2 regions of the Moritella sp. 24 genome follow, and region 1 is predicted to be linked to the other one. Evidence: predicted binding sites of a transcription regulator. Region 1 holds the regulator's gene; the other holds the start of a gene.
What was found. Region 1 encodes sigma-54, which starts transcription at its own class of promoters, with help from an activator protein. Its sites were predicted from a motif close to GTTGGCACGNNNNTNGNNT; they were not measured.
Positions count from the first base shown of each region.

Region 2: hmpA (NO-inducible flavohemoprotein) is a predicted target of sigma-54. The motif match lies at 5,983-6,001, and genes of this name have one in related genera.

Region 1 is NZ_CP056123.1:4,397,338-4,405,266, reverse strand. It holds gene pmbA (metalloprotease PmbA) at 1-526, shown strand, start outside; gene mgtE (magnesium transporter) at 684-2,045, opposite strand; gene rapZ (RNase adapter RapZ) at 2,191-3,054, opposite strand; gene hpf (ribosome hibernation promoting factor) at 3,258-3,545, opposite strand; gene HWV00_RS19660 (RNA polymerase factor sigma-54) at 3,577-5,082, opposite strand; gene lptB (LPS export ABC transporter ATP-binding protein) at 5,131-5,856, opposite strand; gene lptA (lipopolysaccharide transport periplasmic protein LptA) at 5,872-6,333, opposite strand; gene lptC (LPS export ABC transporter periplasmic protein LptC) at 6,356-6,916, opposite strand; gene kdsC (3-deoxy-manno-octulosonate-8-phosphatase KdsC) at 6,913-7,461, opposite strand; gene HWV00_RS19635 (KpsF/GutQ family sugar-phosphate isomerase) at 7,463-7,929, opposite strand, start outside.
Region 2 is NZ_CP056123.1:2,404,728-2,412,656, forward strand. It holds gene HWV00_RS10765 (MATE family efflux transporter) at 1-305, shown strand, start outside; gene norR (nitric oxide reductase transcriptional regulator NorR) at 416-2,035, opposite strand; gene HWV00_RS10775 (NAD(P)/FAD-dependent oxidoreductase) at 2,324-3,556, shown strand; gene HWV00_RS10780 (Sbal_3080 family lipoprotein) at 3,611-4,078, opposite strand; gene HWV00_RS10785 (GNAT family N-acetyltransferase) at 4,155-4,655, opposite strand; gene HWV00_RS10790 (GNAT family N-acetyltransferase) at 4,639-5,175, opposite strand; gene HWV00_RS10795 (GNAT family N-acetyltransferase) at 5,230-5,754, opposite strand; gene hmpA (NO-inducible flavohemoprotein) at 6,065-7,255, shown strand; tRNA gene HWV00_RS10805 (tRNA-Val) at 7,351-7,426, shown strand; tRNA gene HWV00_RS10810 (tRNA-Val) at 7,448-7,523, shown strand; gene HWV00_RS10815 (hypothetical protein) at 7,694-7,929, opposite strand, start outside.

The DNA of each region.
Region 1 (7,929 bases):
GCTCGATAAGTTGGGTGAGCAGATTTTCCCTGAGTGGTTAAACATTCAAGAACGTCCGCATATCATGGGTGGTTTAGCATCATCTATGTATGACGCTGAAGGTGTGCGTACTAAAGATCTGAATGTGGTTGAACAAGGTATCTTGAACAGCTACTTATTAACCAGTTACAGCGGCCGTAAATTGGGCATGCAAACGACAGGTCATGCTGGTGGTATCCACAACTGGAATGTAACAGGCAAAGGCGAAACATTAGGTCAGCTTTGTCGTCAGATGGGCACTGGCTTGTTAGTGACTGAGTTGATGGGACAGGGCGTTAATATTGTGACGGGCGATTACAGCCGTGGCGCGTCAGGTTTCTGGGTTGAAAACGGTGAGTTACAATATCCTGTACACGAGATCACGATCGCGGGTAACTTAACAGATATGTTTAAAAATATTGTTGCTGTCGGTAAGGATGTGGATGTTCGCAGCAGTATCTTAATGGGTTCTACATTATTAGAATCTATGCAGATTGCGGGTAACTAATATTACCGATAGGTGAAGTTTAAGTGGTTCAATGTACTTAGCATTGAATTTACTAGCAACTGAACGAAAAAAGCCTGTGTTATCAAACACAGGCTTTTTTATATCGATAAGGTTACAACGGTGCAACTGCGATTGTAGCGTCGCTATTTAAACGCGGCTACGATCCGTAAACCAGAGTGGCCATACCTAAGAAAGCAAAGAGGCCAACTACATCTGTTACTGTTGTCAGTGCCATACCACCTGCTAAGGCGGGGTCGATATTGTATTTCTTCATGACCAGAGGAATGACAACCCCTGCAAGTCCACCCATTGCCATATTGATAAACATGGCGCCACCAATGATCAAACCAAGTGACGGGTCACCTTTCCATAACGATACGATGATAGCGATAGATATTGCCCAGATAGCGCCGTTTAGTGCACCTACCATGGCTTCTTTACCAATTAACCAACGGCTATTTTCGTCACTAATATGACCAACCGCCATACCACGAATAACGAGTGCGAGGGTTTGATTACCGGCAATACCACCCATGCTTGGTACAATCGTCATTAAAATAGCGAGGGTCGCTAATTGTTCTAATGTTGCTTCAAACATATTAGATACAGAAGCTGCTGTGAGGGCTGCAATTAAATTAACTCCAAGCCATAGCGTTCGACGTTTGGTACTTTGTATCACGGGAGCGAAGGTATCTTCGTCGTCATCCATACCCGCCATACCCATCATGTCATGCTCGGCATTTTCACGGATAATATCAACCACGTCATCAATCGTAATACGACCGAGTAATTTACCCGAATCATCTAGAACAGGTGCTGAGATCCAATCATGACGTTCAAACAGTTTAGCTACTTCCGAGGTATCAAGCGTGGCAGGTAAGGTCTCTGCTTCGCGATCCATTATGGTACTAATAACACTGTTCGGGTCTGTTGTTAACAACATAGCTAAAGGAACATCACCAATTAAGCGGTCATCTTTATCAACCACATATAAGGTATCTGTCGCTTCAGGTAGTTCTCCGCGTAAGCGAATGTAGCGTAAGATAACATCAACAGTTACATCTGGTCTTAAGGTAATAGTATCAGTATCCATGATACTGCCAGCAGTGTCTTCTGGATACGCCATCGCGGTTTCTAAGCGGTGACGATCTTGGGTATCCATTTGGGTGATAACTTCTTGGTAGATGCTGTCTGGTAGGCTACGTAATACATTGGCTAAATCATCGGTGTCTAAGCCTTCTGTCGCAGCCACTAAAGACTCAGTATCCATTAGTTTTAGAATACTGGTTTTTGCATCTTCATTGAGTTCGTCGAGGATTTCACCCTGTAATTCAGGGTCTGTTAATCGCCACAGCACTTTACGTCCCGCTGGTGGCGATGATTCCAATAATAGGGCAATATCACAAGGGGGCGTTTGGTAGAGCATCCGCTTTACGTGAACAAACATACCACTATCAAGTGCTTCGTTCACTTCGCTTAAGCGTAGGTGTGTGCTTTCATGCTCCATCTTTTCTGGCATATGTCGTCCCCATTCTTAAATACTAGAACTGCGAGCTTTCACTCGCGCTGTGCGATTCTAGCTTAATCTTCATTTATAATCAGTATTAACAATAAATTATAATCATTATCTATTTTTATTGCCTGTTGAGTAACTAAGCGAATACTTAGTTGTTCTTATGTTTATTCTTTTCTAATGTTTGGTGGCGTGTTTGTACCACTCGATCTTGCAATTTAAAGCTTTTTGCTAGCTGCTCGGCAATAAATACAGAGCGATGCTGACCACCAGTGCAACCAATGGCAACAGTTACATAGCTACGATTGTTCTTTTCAAGTAGCGGTAACCAAGTCGTTAATAAGTTTTCAATTTGTAGTGTAAAACTCATGACTTCAGATTGCTGACTGAGGTATTTGATTACTGGTTCATCAAGCCCTGTATAAGGTTTTAGCTCTGGGATCCAATGCGGGTTTGGTAAAAATCGTACGTCGAATACATAATCTGCATCCATTGGTAAACCGTGTTTAAAACCAAAAGATTGAAATACTAAGACAAGCTGATTATTTTTCTTACCTAAAATACGCTCTTTTATTTGTTCACTTAACTCATGAATATTGAGTTCAGTCGTATCGATTTTTAAATCTGCGTGTAAGGCGATTGGACGTAAGCGTTTTTCTTCTATTTCAATCGCTTGAGATAATGAAAATTCACCTTTGGTTAATGGGTGAAGTCGTCTTGTTTCACTGTAGCGTTTGATTAGAACTGATTTATTAGTATCAAGGAATAAGCTTGTTAGCTCGGTGCTCGCTTTTAGCTCCTCAATAATGTCATTTAACTCTTTCTTATCAGTCGGTAGATTACGCACATCAATACTCACCGCGACTTTTTCTGTTTTGGCGTTTAAGGTTTGTAATAGTTGTGGTAATAATTTAACAGGCAGGTTATCTACGCAGTAGTAGCCTAGATCTTCAAGTACCCGTAATGCGATTGATTTACCGGAACCTGATTGGCCACTGACTATTATTAATTTCATCTTTTATCCTCACATCTGCGTAGCTAATATATCCTAGTGTTAGTCAAAATTAGGTAGCTAATTTAAAACTGATAGCGATATAAAATAATGGGCTCATTATCCCGCAATTGATTTGGATATGATATGTTTTAATTATGTCAGAAGCATTAATACCTAAAGGAAATGTTTATTTCCTTTAGGTTATTTATTAGTGGGACTAAAAATTAATGACGGATTAATTTTTCTTTGTGCTTAATCACTTGGCGATCAAGCTTATCCATTAAGCCATCAATTGCGGCATACATGTCATTATGCTCATGTACGGCAAAGATTTCACCCCCATTTAGATGTATTTTGGCTTCTGCAATTTGGAGTAGTTTTTCGACATTTAAAATCACATGGATATTGTTAATGTGATCGAAATGTCGTTCTAATTTGGAAAACTTGCTATCAACGTAATCTTTCAGTGAATCTGTAATGTCTACATGTCTACCTGTTAAATTAATTTGCATATATGTCTCCCATATGAAGGTTAGATGAGCCTTATAGCAGGCTCTTACGCTGATTAGATGGCGGTATGCTGAGCGCTTCTCGATACTTCGCAATAGTGCGTCGAGCCACTTTGATACCTTGATCAGCAAGTAAATCAGCAATCTTGCTGTCACTTAATGGTTTTATGGCATTTTCTGCCGCAACCAATTTCTTAATTAATGCGCGGATAGCGGTAGATGAGCACTCACCACCGTTATCTGTACTTACATGGCTTGAAAAGAAAAACTTCAATTCAAAAATACCACGTGGTGTATGCATAAACTTCTGCGTTGTGACACGAGAAATTGTTGATTCGTGCATTTCCACTTCTTCTGCAATATCATTCAACACCATAGGTTTCATGGCTTCATCACCATATTCAAAGAAATCCATTTGGCGTTGAACAATGCATTTTGTTACTTTTAGTAACGTTTCATTACGACTTTCTAAACTTTTAATAAACCATTTTGCTTCTTGAACATGCGTACGAATAAATTGTCCATCGCTACTATTACGGTTACCCGTCGATAGGCTTGAATATTCATTGTTCACTTTTAATCTTGGCACAATGTCAGGATTTAACTCGACTATCCACTGATTATTTTTTTTCTTTACCAGAACATCAGGGATAACATAGAGTCCTTCACTTTGATCTATGGCATTTCCAGGCCTTGGTTCTAGGCTCTGGATTAATTGCATGATCTCTTTGAGTTGAGGCTCTTTTAATTTTGTTTTACGGCTTAATTGACGATAGTCTCGATTACCTAATAAATCCATATGAGATTGGATTACTTGCTGACATTCGGTTAACCAAGGCGTGTTTTTGGGTAAGTGTTGAAGTTGGATTAATAAACATTCTTGTAATGAACGTGCAGCAACACCGATGGGATCAAAATGTTGGATACGTTTTAATACCGCTTCAACTTCATCTAATTCGATCTGCTCTTCGTCACTGTCATTGGTTTCTTGATGACCTATATTGACACTCGTTAGAATATCGTCACAAGTTTGGCTAAGGTAGCCATAATTATCGATGCCATCAATAATCGCGACTGCAATTGCACGGTCAGTATCGGAGAAGGGGGTTAATTCCATTTGCCACATGAGATGTTCGTATAAGCCTTCGCTGGTTTCACCTTGGTAAACTTGGTCTAAACCATCAATACCTGCGCTACCACCGCTGTGAGTTTGCGTTTGTGGGGTATAAACATCATCCCAGTTGCTGTCGTTAGGTAGCTCATCGGGCATTGAGTCGCTATTAAGCGCATCGCTCACTTCTATTTGGCTGGTATCAGTAATTGAGTCAGTACTATCAGCGTTAAGTGAATCATCGTTATCACTCTCATTTGACGGAGATGTGTTGGGATCTTCTTGTTCTAGCAGCGGGTTGCTGTCTAACGCTTCTTGAATCTCTTGCTGTAACTCCAAGGTCGATAATTGTAATAATCGAATCGCTTGTTGTAGCTGTGGCGTCATTGCCAGAGATTGACTCATACGAAGTTGTAATGATGGCTTCATCTAACGACTACTCTCTCTTCCTTAATGCGGCTATATATCAATATCAAACTATAGTCGGAATTGATCTCCAAGGTACACTTCTTTTACTTTTTCGTTGGACAGAATTTCTTCAGAAGTACCAGATGCGATTAAATGTCCGTGGCTTACAATGTAAGAGTGCTCACATACATCAAGCGTTTCACGTACGTTATGGTCGGTAATTAACACCCCTAAACCACGATCACGTAGATGCTGAATAATCTTCTTAATATCGCCGACAGAGATAGGATCTACACCTGCAAAAGGTTCATCTAATAAAATGAACTTGGGATCAGCGGCAAGTGCTCTTGCGATCTCAACACGGCGGCGTTCACCACCGGATAAGCTCATGCCTAAACTATCGCGAATATGGGTGATATGAAATTCTTCTAACAATTCTTCTAGTTTTTCTTCACGTTCAAAACGGCTTAATTCTGTGCGAAGTTCTAAGATCGCCATAATATTTTTCGTTACTGATAAACGGCGAAAAATAGACGCTTCTTGTGGTAAATAACCGATGCCTTGTTGCGCTCGAATATGCATAGGTTCATGCGTTAATTCTTGGTCATCAATGAAGATTTGTCCATGATCTCGCTTAACCAAGCCTACAACCATGTAAAAGGTCGTTGTTTTACCCGCGCCATTAGGCCCAAGTAAACCAACAATTTGTCCTGATTCGACTTCGAGACTCACATCTGAAACAACTTTACGTTTGTTGTAGCTTTTTGCTAAGTGTGATGCTTTTAAACGCGCCATATGAATGTATTTACTCTAATTAGTTTTGTTGTTTTCAGGAGTGAAAATTGTGATCACTCGATCTGATTCATGATTTCCGCTTTCGGCTATCATTTCTTGTTTGTCGATTTGATAGATGATCTTATCACCTTTCACTTCGCTGTCGGCTTGGCGTAAACGTGCATTTGTTGATAACGTTAAACGTTTTTTACCGAGTTCATAACGGATCTCATTCGATTCAGCATTGATTTTTTTGCTGCCATCAAGCTCCTGATAAAATGTGGCAGGTTTACCTGTAGCAATCATCACTTCTGTGCCTTTTCCACCTGAACTTAATACCGTTAGCTTATCCGCTTTTATTAGTATAGTTCCTTGAGTAACAACAACATTATCATAAAATATAACGCGATTGTCTTTAATGAACACTTCTTGGCGTTTTGCATTTACGACAACATTTTCTTTAAAATCAGACTCGAGTGCGAGTGCTGAATTACTCATGAATAATGTTAATAGTAAAATTTTATATTTTTTCATCATTAGTATAAATCGCTTCAACTTGCTTAAGGATTGTCATGTATTCTTGCTTTAAATCACCTTCAAGTCCGACACCTGTTTGGTTGAATAAGGTCCCTGAAATAGTGATTAATTGATCGCTGCGTACCAAATTTTTGGCAAGTTCTAATTGTAAATAACTCGTTGTGATGACATCAATATAATCATTTTTAGCCATGTTTTTGATGACAACATTATTGCGTAGTGTTGCTATATCGTCACTGCTGAAGTTACCTTCAGTGGCTTGAATTTTCCATGTTGCTTGGGCGTTGTCATCGTAAAGAATAATAACGGGGTTGGTGAACATTGTCATGCCTAACTCACCATAATGCTCCATACTATCTGCAAAAATGCGACGTATAATTTTTCCTTCTTCACTGAATTCGACACTACGTAGGACTTGTGCGGTGAAATCAGGTTGATATTCGGTCGATGTAGCCGTTGTTGACTGTTCATCTGGCGAGAAAAATCGCCAAACACCAAGCGCGCACAGGAACAGGATAACAATGCCTACATTTTGGCGATTCATACAGACGTGCCTTGTGCTTGATCTAATATGCCTTTAGCCAATAGGATTAAGTCTGCTAATTCTCTTACTGCACCGAAACCACCGCGGATTGAGGTGCTAAAATCAGCGCCTTTTTTAACGAGAGGATGCGCATCAGCAACAGCAACACTAAGTCCGCAAAGATTCATTACCGGTAAATCAATCACATCATCGCCAATATAGCCGACATGTTCTGGAGATATGTTGAGTTCTTCAAGTAACATATTAAAGGCGATAACTTTGTTGTCTTGGCCTTGGTAGATATGTTTAACACCTAACGCTTGCATACGGTTTGCAACAATCGTGGATTGGCGACCGGTGATCACCGCAACTTCGATATCGGCATTAAGTAATGATTTTACGCCGAAACCATCGCGAGTATGAAAGGCTTTTAGTTCTTCCCCATCGTTACCCATATAAACGCGACCGTCAGAAAAGACGCCATCTATATCGCAAATGAGTAATTTTAATGTTTTTGCTTTGGTTAAGATGTCTTGTGGAATAGGACCGTATAATGTGTTGATCATTTTATAGTACACCTGCGCGTAGTAAGTCATGCATGTTGAAGGCGCCGACGGGCTCTTGTCGTTCGTTGACTACAATTAAGCCGTTAACTTTTTTATTTTCCATGACGGCAAGGGCTTCTGCAGCTAAGATATGTTCATTAATAGTAACACATCTTTTTGTCATTACTTCACTGATTGGCGTCTGGTGAATATCTATACGTGCATCTAAGATACGGCGTAAATCACCATCCGTAAAAATACCAACGAGCTTCGTTTCGTCATTCACAGCGGTCATGCCAAGCCCTTTTCGAGAGACTTCTAACAAGGCGTTAGAGATAGTTTCGCCTTGTTGTACACTCGGTACGTCATCACCTTTGTGCATAATGTCTGAAATACGTAATAATAGTTTTCTACCTAAGCTACCGCCAGGGTGAGAAAGTGCAAAGTCATTGGCGGTAAACCCTTTTGCTTCGAGTAAAGCAACCGCAA
Region 2 (7,929 bases), 2.0 Mb from region 1:
TGTATCAAATTTCTGATGCAATTCAAGTGATTGCCGCTGGTGCATTACGTGGTTATAAAGAAACGAGTGTGATCTTTTATATCACTCTATTCTCTTATTGGGCAGTGGGTATGACTATTGGTTATACGCTTGCATTAACAGACTTAATTGTACCAGCAATGGGCGCGGCTGGTTTCTGGATTGGCTTTATTTCCGGTTTAACAATGGCTGCTATTTTATTATCAATCAAACTCTCGCGTGTTTATAAAGACACTACGCAAGGTTCACAAGATAATAATTCAACGCTAACAATGACAGCCTCATAATCCTGCTTAGGCTTGTTAAACACAACCTAAATATGTAAAAAAGCGGTAGTGGCTTAAATCACTACCGCTTTTATCTTCTGCATACCTATTCTCGCGTCTTTATAATTCAGCTAACTAATCTCTAACCGTTTCATCAATCGGTGTAAATTACTTCTATCAACCCCTATCGCACGAGCCGTTGCTGCCGAGTTACCATTATTTTCTGCCAGCATTTTAACAATAAACTGTTTTTGAAAGTCATCAGTTATCAGCTTCAAATTATTATCATTCGAATCTGTGTTTATAACGATATCATTTCCACGCTCACTATCAGCTGTTGACGACACATTATCAGAACTGATTGAGTTAATGTCTGTTACTTTGGCTTCATACTGCGATGTCTGAATATTCAAATCACTGCTTTCTAATACAACTACGCGCTCATCTTTACGGTTACGGCCTGCAGCTCTTAATGATGCACGACTTAATAAATGCTCAAGCTCACGAACATTACCCGGCCACTCATAGGCAAGTAATGCTTTCTCTGCATCTTTAGCTAGCGTTAAATTGTTAATGCCGACTTTACGTTGGATCTTAGCAAGGAAATTACCTGCTAATAACAAAATATCATCACCACGTTCACGCAAGCTTGGTACGTTAAGTGGGTAAACCGTTAAGCGGTGGTACAAATCTCCCCTAAAACGACCTTCCGCAACCTCTTTCGACAAGTCTCGATTAGTCGCAGCAATGAGCCGAACATCGACCTTATGCGGCTTATCACTTCCTAACCGCTGAAGTTCACCAAACTGGATAACCCTTAATAACTTAGCTTGAATGGATAAAGGTAATTCACCTATTTCATCTAGGAATAACGTACCACCATCAGCAAGTTCAAATTTACCCAACCGGTTTTTAGTTGCCCCTGTAAATGCGCCCGCAACATGACCAAACAATTCACTTTCAACCATTGTTTCAGGTAAAGCCGCACAGTTTAGTGTAATCAAGGCTTCCTTCGCCCGCTTAGAGGCCATGTGAATACGACGAGCCACCAGCTCTTTACCTGAGCCAGACTCACCGTAAATTAATGCGGCAAGGTCGGAATCAGCAACTAAATCAATTTCTAAATTCAACATATTCATGGCAGAGCTAGAGCCTATCATCTGTTCACTGAATTTTTCATTGATTAAGCTTTCAGTTACCTGTTCTTGTCGCTGTACTTTTTGGTCTAATGCAAAAATTAAATTCGCCGTTTTTATTACCACTTCAGCCAGGCCGATCATTGAATTTAATATTTGAGGGTCAAGCGAGTCAAAGCGCTGCGGATTAAGCGCATCCATCGTCACAATCCCCCAAGGCTTATTATCGATAACCAACACAGCGCCCATGCAATCATGCACATTCAATTGCCCGTCGGGGGTTTGTATTAAACCGTCGTAAGGATCAGGTAGCTCGCACTGTGCATCAAAACGGTGCACTTTTTTTTGCACTTCGTTTTCGTATTGCGCTAATATTTGCTCAAACCGAGGATGTTCTGCAATAGGAAAATAGCGACCCATCGCTTCAATTTGTAAACCATTCGCCGATTTTGGTACTAAGTTATCGCCTTCTAACTTGAGTAACACGCACGCATCACATGAAAAAGTATCCCGCCATGCCTGTAACAAACGGTTATATCGTTGATATTTAGGCAACTCTCGAGATAGATCATAAATAATTGTATCCATGCTCTCGATAAAGCGAATGTTTTCCATTGTGGCTAGCCCTTCTTAAATCAGTCTTTTAATTGATAACAGTTATAGCATTGAGAGGTCTTATTGACAACAGTAAGAGCATATTCCGATATTCATATAAAAACCAATAGGTTAAACTACCACCTTTGAGCTTATATACTAGTGAGTATTATTGATTCATATCAACTATTTTTATTGATTTACTATTATTTTTTAATCCCTGATTAAACATGTGATAAAGTCGCGCTATAAAAAATACTCCAACTCTACATCTGCCGGGTTTTATCTCGACATAATAAGGAACGCTTTGTGTCATTAACACATCCTGCTCACGTCGTCATCATTGGCGCAGGCCCTTCAGGTTCACTTGCTGCAGCACTGCTTAATAAGCAAGGCATCAATGCAACCATCATCGAAAAATCTACATTTCCACGTTTCTCTATCGGTGAGAGTTTGCTACCTGCGTGTATGGAATCCCTTAAAAAAGCGGATATGTTTGATGCTGTCAACGCGGCTGGTTATCAATTTAAAAATGGTGCGGCTTTCCATGCTTGTGGTAAATATACTGAATTCGATTTCACGGATAAATACACCGCAGGCGAAGGGACAACATTCCAAGTACAGCGTGGTAATTTTGATAAATTACTTGCCGACAGTGCAGAGCAACAAGGCGTAACGATTAATTATGAGCACGAAGTAAAAAGCATTGATGTGGAAAGAGAAAAACCATTATTAACCGTCCTTGATAAAAATCAAAACAGCTATGATATTGAAGCTGATTTTATCTTAGATGCCAGTGGTTTTGGACGTGTACTACCACGCTTATTAGGACTGGAAGAACCATCGACACTACCTCCTCGACGCGCCATCTTCACCCATATTGAAGATAACATTACTTCGACAGACTACGATCGTAATAAGATTTTGGTATCTGTACATCCAGATGACAGCAAAGTCTGGTACTGGTTGATTCCTTTTAGTAATGGCACCTGCTCGTTTGGTGTGGTTGGTGAACCGGAATTCTTTGCAAACTACCCAGATGATCATCTTGAAGCATTGAAGCAGCTGGCGGCCGAAGAACACAATTTAGCAAAATTATTAGCACAAGCTAATTTCCCGAATCCGTGTGGCACTATCATGGGTTATTCAGCTAACGTGACAAAACTGTTTGATCGTAACTTTGCTTTACTCGGCAATGCAGGTGAATTTTTAGATCCTGTATTCTCATCGGGTGTAACGATTGCAATGAAGTCTGCAGAACTTGCTGCTGATTTGTTAGTGAAGAAATTTAATAATGAAACCGTTGATTGGCAAACAGAATATGCGGATACACTAATGACGGGTGTTAACGCATTCCGTTGTTATGTTGAAGGTTGGTATACGGGTGAGTTTCAAGGTGTGGTCTTACACGACAACCCAAATCCAAAAGTTAAGCAAATGATTTGTTCTATTCTTGCAGGTTATGCTTGGGATGAATCAAACCCGTTTGTATCAGAACCAGAGCGTCGCTTAAAAGTTGTAGCTCAGCTTTGTAAGTCTTAAGCATAAATGAGCCACCTCTTTCACTGAGGCGGCTCATTCATTTCAATTATAAAACTATATCTCGCCAGAACTTATTTTAGCTTGCGCTTCTTCAACCGTTTGCTGACCAAACAGAATTTCCATCATTGACTCAATTCGTTTATCGTCATCACCAAACTTGTCAAAGTTACCGCTATTAGGTGCATCGAATTCGACCTCACCCACTTTTTGGCTGTTCTTATACGCTTTTACTTCAGCATCTGCGATGAATGTACGTAGATCCCAGCTCCAACGTGATACATAAGTTAGCGTCAAGTCTGCTGGATCAGGCTGGGTACCATCACTTACTACTGTACATTTATGTGCATTGTCCAAGCACCAAGTTTGCATTGTATCTAAAAATACAGCGCGCGTTGCTTCGTCTTTTACAATCGTAATATTAGTAGATTGTAACTCTGACGAAATAGGTGTAGCTGTATATTTAGGGGCTGCACAAGCAGTAAGGAGAAGTGGTAAAGCAAGGATCAGTAACTTCTTATTCATGATGAAATCCATAGTTAAAAAAATATGATTATACATAAAACATGTTTAGACTAAGCCTTAATTTTATCTAGAATACTTATAGCATCTTTTCGATCAATACTTCATCTATGTATTTACCGCCAATTTTAGCGTGTTTTTTAGCAATGCCTATCACTTCAAAGCCTTGCTTCAGGTAAGTCGCTAATGCATCTTTATTATCGTCTCGAACATAAGCAAATAACTTCTCATAACCCTTAGATTTTGCTAATTCAAATGTTAAATTAAACAAGCCCGATGCGATCCCTTGCCTTCTATAACTGCTATCTACATATGTACCTATGATCCCGACATGATCGAAAGCGTGTGTATAAGTAGCAAACGGTTCTACATTTTGAAAACCTACAACTGTTGATTCTTCAGAGTTGATTGCAACATTAAAGACGCCTCTTTCAGGGAAGTCCTTTATAAATTGCTCTTCCTCTTCCAAAGAAAATGTAGAATCAAGAATGGTATAAAGACCATCTTCAATGATAGGGTTTAATATGTTGATGATGCCTTGTGCATCTGATTTTTGAACGTCTCTAATTATCAATTTCATTTTGTTCCTTGGAAATACTATGCACTCTTTTTATCATTTGGATATCAATAATGACAGAGCCTTCATAATCAGTTTTAAGACAAGCTCCACTTTCTTTAAACCCATGACCACGATAGAATTTTATGGCCGATTGATTACAATCTAAAACATAGAGTGATATATATTCAACGCCTTCACGTATTGCTTCTTGCTCAAGTAATTTTAATAACAGACTGCCGAAGCCTTGATCATAAACACTAGGGCAAAGATAAAGCTTACTCAATTCAATTGCTTTAAGTCTGCTACGATCATTATTGTAAGATAAAAAACCAACAACTTGATTCCCAACTTCAGCAACAATCACGTTTTCTAAATGCTTGCCAATTATCTCTGACCACTCTGCTTTTCTTCGAGCTAACGTATAACTATCGATGTAGCCTTTTGGCATTAAACCTTCAAATGCAGAGTCCCAAGACGCTATATGAATTGATGCTATTAGTTGCACGTCTTTAATTGACGCTTCTCGTGTACTGAATTCCATAATATCCTTTAACATACTAACAAGGTACCAGCTATCCTACATCTACTTATATATTTAAATTTTCAGGTGGTATATCTGAAGTGCCTGATTTTCATTTCCTACAGTCATATAGCTAGGTATTGAACCCACTAACTCAGCACCCGATTTTTTTGCCACGCGAATACTCGCAATATTCTTTTCAAGGCATCTAAATTCAATTATTTTCGCGTCAGTGTTCCCTAATAAAAAAGACGATAACTGAGCTATGATCTTAGCTATAATTCCATTGCCGTGCACTCTATGTGACAACCAATAGCCGACTTCTGCAACGCCGTCCTCAGCAGAAATAGACTTGATGCCAAAGACACCACAAGCTTGCATATTGAACTTTATTTTAAACCAGTAAGAATCTAATAACCCACTACTTATACGTTCGACTATATATTGATGAGCTGATACTTCATCTCGAACATCATCAACCCAATATAAATACTTTCCGAGTTGTGAGCGGCTGAATTCGACTAAATTCAGTATTACTGAAGAGTCACCTTCCTCTAAAGAAACCAATTCAATACTGTCCGAAATATGTAATATCGTCATTTGCCCCCTCATAGCCAAGTTATTTAATTTCCTTTCTAAACATCAGCTTAACAATTTAACGTCTCAAGGTAAACGAGCGTAAATATTCAATATTCATGAGGTAATTACACGCAAAAAGTTGTCATTTAGACATCGCAGTTGTAAATATGACAACGCACAAGAGTTGTCTCAATAACAACAAAGTTAAAGTTAAAAACATCAAACGCAACATTATCAATAGCTTAAAAAGTTGGCACAGCTAATGCTATACAGAGAATATAAACATTGATGTAGATCAATTTATTTCACTAACCTATACAAGGTAGCTATTATGTTAACGCAACAAACTATTGATATTATCAAAGCAACTGTCCCAGCTGTTTCTGCTCATGCTAATGATATTACAGCGCATTTTTATCCTTTGATGTTTAGAGAATACCCAGAAGTAAAACGTTTTTTCAACCAAAGTAACCAAGCGGGTAATGCACAACCTAAAGCACTGGCAAATGCGCTTGTTGCTTATGCAGGTAACATCGACAACCTGTCTGTATTAGAAGCCGCTGTAAACCGTATTGTGAACAAGCACGTTTCTCTTAATATCCAGCCAGAGCAATACGAAATTGTTGGTGAATGTTTATTAAAATCAATCAAAGCTGTATTAGGTGATGCTGCAACAGATGCTGTGATTGATGCATGGGGACTTGCATACTGGCAGCTTGCAGACCTACTCATCGGTGCTGAAGAAGCAGCGTATACCGCCAATGCAGAAAAAGAAGGCGGCTGGCGTGATGAACGTGAGTTCAAAGTTGCCACAAAAACAGCAGAAAGCGATAACATTACCTCTTTCTATCTGACTCCGACAGATGGTAAGCCAGTGACTTCATTCATACCGGGTCAGTTTATTGGTTTAGTATTAAACATTGATGGTGAAGAAACACGTCGTCAATACAGTTTATCTGATTCACCGAACGCAGAATACTTACGTATTAGTGTTAAACGTGAAGATGGAGGTGCTGTATCTAACTACTTGCACAATCACATTCAAGCTGGTGATACACTACAAGTATTAGCGCCTGCAGGCGACTTCATTCTAAAAGATAACAGCAAACCTGTTGTACTTGTTACTGGTGGTGTTGGTATTACACCAGCGATCAGCATGTTAAACAGTTTAGTTGGCACAGACCGTCCTATTCACTTCATCCATGCTGCAATAAACAAAAACGTACATGCGTTCCGTGACCATGTCATCGATCTTGCTGCGAAAAACGACAACCTAAAACCGTATTTCGTCTACAGCGATGCAACAGAAGAATGTAAACCCGATGCAACCGGATTTATTAACTTAGCAATGCTAGAAGAAAAAATTGGTCACGACCGTGATGTAGAATTCTACTTCTTAGGTCCAAAACCTTTCATGCAAGCAATGAACAACTTCGCGCCAAAACTAGGAATTCCGGCTGAAAATGTTCATTTTGAATTCTTTGGTCCTGCAGAAGATTTAAATATCGACCCAACTGCTTAGTTTTAAAGCGAAAGATAGATATTATTTAAAAAAGACTTGATGATAATGGGGATGCGGGATAATATTTGTCTCGTCTTAACGACATACCAAATATTGCTCGCTTAGCTCAGTTGGTAGAGCGCTAGCTCGACATGCTAGATGTCACAAGTTCAAGTCTTGTAGCGAGCACCATTTTTTAATGGTACAAATTCCGCGTCCTTAGCTCAGTTGGTAGAGCGCTAGCTCGACATGCTAGATGTCACAAGTTCAAATCTTGTAGGACGCACCAAATAATGAAGCCTTGCTCAATGAGCGAGGTTTTTTTATGTCTAAAATTCAGGTATAAATCAAACAACGTATTCTGCAACACAATACTGCTGATTAACACCCTCTCTTTTTAAATCATAAATTCACAATCAATATCATTCATATGTTGATAATTAAATGATTGAACATCAACTATTTACAGTCTGCTAAACATACATTTGTACTATTACAGCCATTCTTCAAAATATTTAACTGTGTAACAACAATCGTTTTTAACTCTGCAACCGATGTTAAGTAACTAACATCACCCTGTTTCAAAATTTGGCATTCAGGAAAACTCAATCTCAACTTGTTCATTTGATTGTCGATGACCTTAATATTAGTCATTAGCTTGTCTGCATACGTAGCGACTAATACATCAGCATCTT